2 regions of the Metabacillus herbersteinensis genome follow, and region 1 is predicted to be linked to the other one. Evidence: riboswitches for the same ligand, from Rfam matches in the RefSeq annotation. Region 1 holds a riboswitch; the other holds the start of a gene.

Region 1 (3,938 bases):
AAATGAAATTCTTCTGTTGCTGTAACGTGTCATGCTAAATAGGTGTTTATACAGTCTTTTTTCAGGTAGAGTATTACCATCAAAAAATTCATATTGAGGTAATAAAGAAGTGACTATACTTGTTTTAATTCTGGTAGGAGCTTCAAATGGATTCCTTCCAGTAATAATTAAGTAAGCTGGGTAACCTAAAAGTAACTGAAAAATAAACGCATTACCCTGCGCAACAATTTCATCGTTTCTTAGTACAAATCCATCACCAATGGTGTATTTTGAGTTTTTAGTATGGAAATCTACGATCATACCGCTACACCTTCTTGATGGAATGAAAAAAGATCGAAATCATTAGGTAATAATTCATCCCTTAATGTTTCAATCTCTTTTAGACACTCTATTAATTTTAGTTGTTTGCCTTTGGTAGTTCGGATCTGTAGCTGTAAAGAATCATTTACGACTACACAATTAACTCTCCCTTTTTGAAATAGTCCCCTGATATCTAAAGTTTGGAATGACATCCTTCTATTAAGGTCATTTATCCAATCAGTAGACTTCATTTTTGAATGTGATAGTTCATATTCAATTCCTATAATTCTAGGAGATAACCAACCTAGAGAAGAATCAAACAGATAAATCCCACCATCAATAGCACCGTTAAAATAAACACGATATCCCTTAGATGAATCCCTTGATTGGTTTTTGAAAGGCTCAATGCGAAAAACATGGCCGTCAACATACCACTCATATCCATCTTTCTTTGCAACAAAGCGCAATCCTTTAAGAGCCTTTTCTAAATCTTCTGGAGTAATTGATGCAAAACATGTAAGTTTAAACATGGCAATCCTCTTCATGTACTTGTTCAAGACATAGGTCAGAACAATATTTTTTTCCCCTTAGAAGGATCATTAACTCACAATAACCCAAACATATACTACAATCTAAATTCATCAAAAAACACCCTTTCTTAAAGTCTAGTAACCTTATAACTCCACCCATAAAGAACACCTAATTAAACTTGCTACACCTCCTAAACAACGCAAAAAAGAGCCTTTAGGCGTGGTTTCATAAAGAAAAAACCAGCCCAAAGGCTCTGAACGTTTAATGTAATCCCGCTAACTCATGAAGAGTTGCTAACAAAATAAAAACAAAAATAAAATACAATTAAAGTGTATCATAGTGTGTATAATTTGAAAACAAAAAAAGCGATGGGCTCTCCATCACTTAAGACTTGTATATATAGTATTAGTTAATTATTTTAATAACATCCTCTGAGATAGCAAATAAATCTTCATTATAAGTTGATAGAAGGTATTGGAGCTGCTCAAGACTAATTTTGTATCCTTCTTTAATTATACCTAGTTCTGACAAGTTTTCTACAAACGAGTGTGGGTAATTACTAAAGGATAATTCCCTTGAATCAGATGCAAGTATCTCATTTCCCTTTTGCACTTCTGTCCCCTGAACCATTGTAGATTCTTCCATCAAAGCTACTAGCTCTACAAAAAGATCTCCATCAACAACAAAAAAAGTTCTACGGAAGAAATACTCCTTTTTGCTAGATACATGTATGCTATTTAATTCTAGTTCACACTTAGCTTTTAATGGTTCATTTTGTTGCATAAAAACACCCCACAAGTATATATCTATATTCTTCGTATTTATAATTAGTTTTTTAATGGTACAACACTAGTTTAGATCATATTAATATAAATAAAATACGAATATTGTAGAATCCCATAATTTATTTTAAAAAAAGTGAAAAGTAATACTAATTTATATTTCCACTAATTATTAATATAACCTCTTTTTTTAGTAATTAAACATTTATTAAAGAATGATACACAAAAAAGCCTAATATTTTAAAAATATTTAGGCCGGTTGCACTAGTTGCTCCAGAATATTTAAGTGCCCACATAAGAATATTCCTTCATTGCATTCCAAATTCACAAAAAAATTTAATCAAAATCTAATAGACTACCCATCCTGACACCTAACGCTTTAGCAAGGGCATAGATGTTTTCTAAGGATAAATTACGTTGGCCCCTTTCTACATCACTAATATACGTTCGGTGTAATCCTGTTATATCTCCAAGTTCTTCTTGAGATATGTTTCTGATCATTCGATAATGTCTGACTTTTAATCCAAACTGCTTTTTCACATCAATTGTACCCTTCATCATAGTAATTATTTTACTTTCAATTCCTTCTGACTTCTACAGACTATAAGTTACATTTTGGAAAAACAATACATATACTTATAATTATTCCCTAATTATAGTTATATTTCCCTAATTATAAATAAGGTCTGATTAACGTATTAATTAATGTTAAGCACGAAATAAGGGTATAAAGATCTACTTTTGGTAATTGTACCATAATTTTCTATATTGATTTTAGAAATTTCAGCAATTGTTGCTTTAAAATAAAGTTTGATCAAACTGATGCTAATAACCTTGATATAAAAGCAAATAAAAAGAGTATGTTTTGAAAAAAGATTAATCAAAACATGCTCTTATAGTATTTTATCGGTTTATTTTTTTATAAAAAACTTTGATCATTTTCTACCTTTAATCTTCAACAATCGCGCCTTTTCGTTGAGTAAGGCTTTTTACTTATATGATTGCCATACTCCTCCTGAACCAATTGTAAAGCCACATTTTTTATAAAAGTTCTTTTTATTTTCCTCATATGTAACTGTTACAATTCCTAATCCAAAACGTTCAGACTCTCTTAATAATTCCTTTACCAACTTAACTCCAATTCCTTTCCCTTGGTACTTAGGATGAACCATTATATCTTCCATATAACCGTGTTCTAAGCCCATTCCACAAACATAACCAAAAGCAATTAGTTTATTATTTTTATCTCTTACCCCAGCCCAGAAATTACAACGCTCAAACAAAGTCGGGAAATCTGTATCTCGTCTACCCCAACCAACAAGTTCTCTTAATTCTGGCACTTCATTATTAGATATTGGAATGTTAATAATCACTTTATAGTTCATTTTTATTCCTCTCTTCATTCACCTACAATAGAACTCTATCTATGCTAGTTTCTATATGGTTAAGTCTTACTCCTTCTTCTACAAAGGTTTTATAAATGATTAAATACCAAGAAAAATGGACTGCTTAAACAGTCCATCGTTGTTCAATTATTGTTTGCAATAGGTAAGCGTTTGATGTTATCTCCAGCTTTCCCCTGCTCCGCACGAAGCATGCTAGTTTCCCAGCACTTCGCGTTCCATCTAACGAAATGTACTAGATCATAAGTTCCTCGTTACTCATAGATTGGAAATTAAATCCGTTCAAGTTCACACTTTTCACGGTACTTGTTGATCTTATCAACCATAATCTTGGTGATACCAAGTCTATTTATGAGAACGTTAATCGCCTCTTTGTCTGTATGATGGATCAATTTGTGCACCTCCTTGTGGAGGATTCGTAAATTGTGAAATGTATCGGTTCCTCCCAGGTGCAACGGGATATAATGGTGACAGTGTACTTCAAGGGCAGACAAATCGATGCCTGTAATTTCACATTTCCCCATTTTCATACTGTACCGACTTATCCGATTATCCATATATTCGACACTTCGGTTCGGGATCCTCGATTTCATGAGAAAGCCAATCTCTCGTTCGATATCTGGACGAATCTTCTGGTGTATTCGCTCTCTTCCTTCCACTGTATAAGGTATAAGCTTTGGACTAAAATTCATTGTATTTACCGTTTTTACATCGGCCAGAGGAAACAAACAGATACACATTGGCAATTTTGAACGTTTTAAAACCCAAGCTGTACAATTTTTTATATGTTGGCGGTGGGTTGGCTGGGTGTTCATATTTCCCGACTGGTTTGAGACGATTATATACGAAGGCTTGCAGATCATAGGCAAGACGTGAAAACTCTGGATTGACATGTGTTGCCCTTTTGAAATAATGATGGATG
Region 2 (3,938 bases), on a different contig from region 1:
TTAATAAAGTGATGATTCGTAATCGTCGTGGTGACACCGGAATTGACTGGCCAAAACGTCATGTTGAAACGGTCGCAATTGATTTTTCCGAAACTGAACAAGCTTTATATGATGGAATTTCCGAACTAAAATCCGCATCTGATTATACGGCCAACTCATTTTCAATTATGACCCTACAACGAGAAGCTTGTAGTAGCCGTGAAGCTGTCTACATGACGTTAAAGAAAATGTCCGATCGTCCTGAAGAAGAAGGACAACCACTGCCTGAACATGTAATCAAAGGATTAATGACACTCATCGATCAGGTTACACAAAATACAAAAGCTAAAAAAGTCGTTGAACTCATTCAATCTATTAACGATAAGGTCATCATTTTTACTGAATATCGGGCAACACAGTTTTGTTTACAATGGTATTTGAAACAGGCAGGTATTACTTCCGTCCCATTTCGTGGAGGCTTTAAACGAGGTAAAAAAGACTGGATGAAAGAACTATTTAAAAATCGAGTTCAAGTATTAATTGCAACAGAAGCTGGTGGCGAAGGAATCAATTTGCAATTCTGCAACCACATTATTAACTATGATTTACCTTGGAACCCAATGAAGCTCGAACAACGAATCGGTCGAATTCACCGTCTCGGCCAAGAACGAGACGTTCACATTTACAACATGGCAACAAGGAATACAATCGAAGAACATATTTTAAAACTACTATATGAAAAAATAAATTTATTTGAAAAAGTAATCGGTGAACTGGACGAAATTCTAACACGTTTAGAAATCAACAATTTCGAAGAACATCTACAAGATATTATGTTCCATTCAAGATCAGACGGTGAAATGAAAATAAAGATGGAAAACTTAACATCAATTCTTCATTATGCTGAACAAGCCCAAGACAATCGCAAAGCGGCAAGTGGCGATTAATAGACTTAAGTATCTGTCACAACTAATAGATAGGAGCGGTTTAAATGCAACAGCAGCAAATCCACACATACTTAGAAAATTTTTTCACAGCTAATTCATGTGAAATCGTTGAAAACGAACAAAGTCATCTAACTGTTCAATTAACGATTGATCTTGATAAAGAACTAATGAACCGTCCCTTCTATTGGCATTACCTAGAAAAAACCAACGGTGTACCAAATCCAATGAAATTAACACTAATTACGGACCGGTTAAAAGCACCAGAAGATTTAAAAGGGGAAGTCATGCATTTTGGTGCTCCTCGTCTGCACCAAATTTTTCGTTCGACTAAAAATTTAGGCAGCTATATTCGACTCTATGAAAACGCCCAATCATCAGGCGGGAGTATTCCCCTACACCCGTGGCTAGCAGTCAATTTAATGGTTTCTTATCAATGCGATATGAAAAAAGATCAATTATTCTCGATTGGCCTTCACCTAATTAGCGGGAGTTTAGTGGAGAACTTTCAAGAAAAACTTGAACAGCTAGAACTAACACCAAGAATCCCTGATTATAGCTTTACGATGTCCCCACTCATCAAACCTCAAAGTGGCTTAATACGAATCCAGCAATATATTCAGCAAATTATTGAGCAAGATAATCACAACTGGGCTGACGATGCGAGACAACGCCAGAACGAGGATCTAATGCTATTAAACCACTTCTACGAAGACATTGAAGAAAAACCAGACTGCTATCATATCGAAAAGGAAGCACTAAAAGATCTCTATGAACCACAAATTAATGTGTCTGTTCAAAACGGTGGCATCTTTTATTTAACTCCAAAGTCTTTTAATGCTTAAATTTACATTATTTTCTTCTTCTATTCGACAAAATTAAATTTTGTAAAACTGTATAAAAAATAGGTAAAAGTACCCTTTACTTACTGAACTATATTTACTAAACCAATATAACTATATGTAACATAGGTATTATAACCTTTGTAGTGTTACAGTATTGTAAAATATTCTTACAATTCAAAAAATATTGTGTGTCGACAGGTTTCAACACACTTCCTAGAAATTCCTTTTTATAATAGATTTAGGAAGTAAGTGATACATAAAGTAAGGACTTTCGTAATACGTTGTTTAATAGGCATTAACTGCTTGATCAGTTAAAGGCAAACCTATTGAAAAATAGGGACGCAAAGTCACAGGTCTTCCGTTACATAGTAACCATGACGGCTGGGCTGCCTGAAATACAGGGAAGGTATTTTAGGGGGGGGAAACATGGAGAGTAGCACAATCGATTACGGCACGTTAGATCAAGAGTGGAAAGAATTAATTCTGTCTGCTTTAGAACTAGGTATTAATCCAGAAGAAATACGTCAATTTCTATCAAATTATCCAAACGTCTCAACAAAATTTCCGGAGCTTACAAAATAATATGAAAAAGTGTTCTAAATATCATACACTCCCTTCGTTATATGCTATAATAGAATGGCGATAATAGGAAGGTGATCAAATGATTGGACAGCACATAAAAAAATACCGCAATCAAAAAAATCTATCTCTATCTGAACTAGCAGAACGAGCAGGAGTCGCAAAATCTTACTTAAGTTCAATCGAACGTAATCTACAATCAAACCCTTCTGTTCAATTTTTAGAAAAGATTTCTTCTGTTCTAGGCATTTCGGTAAACACATTATTAAACGAAGAATATGAAACAACATATGAAAGTAACCTCGACAACGAATGGTCTTCACTTGTACGAGAAGCAATGAATTCCGGAGTGACAAAAGATCAATTTAAGGAATTCTTAGAATTCAACAAATGGAAAGTTAACCAAGAAAACAAAACAAAGTGAGTTGGATCCGATCCGACTCACTTTTTATTATGCTTGGTAAGAGACAGATGAATTCTTTTTACAAGATACTTCCTTCTGATCTTGATACTTTGCATAGTTACTAGTCAAATCTGTACGATTGCTTGCAATTACTGCTTTTCTAGTTGTGAGATCATTAGTACAGATAGGACAAATCCACTCTCCTCCAGCATAGCTACTGAAAGAAGGCTGAAAACATCGGTTACAGTGTTTTTTATACATACCTCATCCACTCCCCTACCATCATTGAACAATCACGTTATGAAAGCCTATTCATAACTACCTACTGAAAAGACCCCCTGTTAAAAAAAGGAAAGAATAAATCCAGATACTATGTAAGGATAAAACAACTAGATAAATGCTTATTGCAATTAAAGTCAGCGATTTAAGTAGAAAGGTACTCGGCAATCTTTGCGTCATCACAAGAAGTAATAAAAAAATTGAAAAGGATAATTTCACACCTAGAAATAAAGATGGACTTTGATGATAAAGGAATTTCATAAGTGGGTTATTTTCTTCAATAAGGTCGAAATGTAAGCCTATGAATGTAAGGTCTAGGTCGATGATGTTGAGTAGTGCTAATGAGAGAAAAGAGTATTTCATGGGATCTCCTTTTAGACAACCACTGTTATGAGCGATCTTTGTGCATTGTTTATACTTATATAGGTTTTACCGTATGTTTCTATTTCTTCCTGTGGATCAACTTTTGTATTTTCGAGAGCTTGATCTCCCTGACCCTTTTCTCCTTCACCTCTTGGTTGGAGTTCTAAGAACAATAAAAGTCCAGCTGTTAGGACCAATAAACCAAGGAGAATTGTAGATAGACCTTTAAGTAGTTTTTTCATCATTTCACTTCTTTCAAATAGAGCACTATCAATTCTCAATAAAGAACATCTAGAGCAAAAAAATTTAATTTTTGTATTTGACTATAGAGGATGAGCGAATTCCTTTTCCTCAATTGGTTTCCTTTTTACTTTACGTTCTTTTTAATGAACGACCTAGTTTCAGTATATAATAGTTATCCATTTATTGAGAACACTAAAATCCCTTACTTTTCCTTTAAAATAAGTACTTTTCTTTATTTTTCTCTCTTATCCTTTGATTTTCTTAGTTTTTTGTTTTTGAACACTAGCAAATAATCCGTTTATT

Evidence for each region. Region 1 has a riboswitch for cyclic di-GMP ahead of ACFFIX_RS19485 (hypothetical protein). Riboswitches for the same ligand answer to the same signal wherever they lie in the genome.
Region 2: another riboswitch for cyclic di-GMP. It lies ahead of ACFFIX_RS00445 (anti-repressor SinI family protein); the one in region 1 lies ahead of ACFFIX_RS19485 (hypothetical protein).

Annotation. Positions count from the first base shown of each region.
Region 1 covers NZ_JBHLVO010000022.1:5,344-9,281, reverse strand. Annotated here, with positions in the region: gene ACFFIX_RS19495 (hypothetical protein) at 1-300, opposite strand, end outside; gene ACFFIX_RS19490 (hypothetical protein) at 297-830, opposite strand; gene ACFFIX_RS19485 (hypothetical protein) at 1,237-1,614, opposite strand; cyclic di-GMP riboswitch class II at 1,858-1,941, opposite strand; gene ACFFIX_RS19480 (helix-turn-helix domain-containing protein) at 1,950-2,174, opposite strand; gene ACFFIX_RS19475 (GNAT family N-acetyltransferase) at 2,603-2,998, opposite strand; gene ACFFIX_RS19470 (HNH endonuclease signature motif containing protein) at 3,289-3,708, opposite strand; gene ACFFIX_RS19465 (RNA-dependent RNA polymerase family protein) at 3,698-3,938, opposite strand, start outside.
Region 2 covers NZ_JBHLVO010000001.1:89,570-93,507, forward strand. Annotated here, with positions in the region: gene ACFFIX_RS00435 (DEAD/DEAH box helicase) at 1-926, shown strand, start outside; gene ACFFIX_RS00440 (YqhG family protein) at 971-1,768, shown strand; cyclic di-GMP riboswitch class I at 2,075-2,162, shown strand; gene ACFFIX_RS00445 (anti-repressor SinI family protein) at 2,195-2,350, shown strand; gene ACFFIX_RS00450 (helix-turn-helix domain-containing protein) at 2,430-2,771, shown strand; gene ACFFIX_RS00455 (hypothetical protein) at 2,799-3,011, opposite strand; gene ACFFIX_RS00460 (DUF5658 family protein) at 3,069-3,392, opposite strand; gene ACFFIX_RS00465 (hypothetical protein) at 3,404-3,634, opposite strand.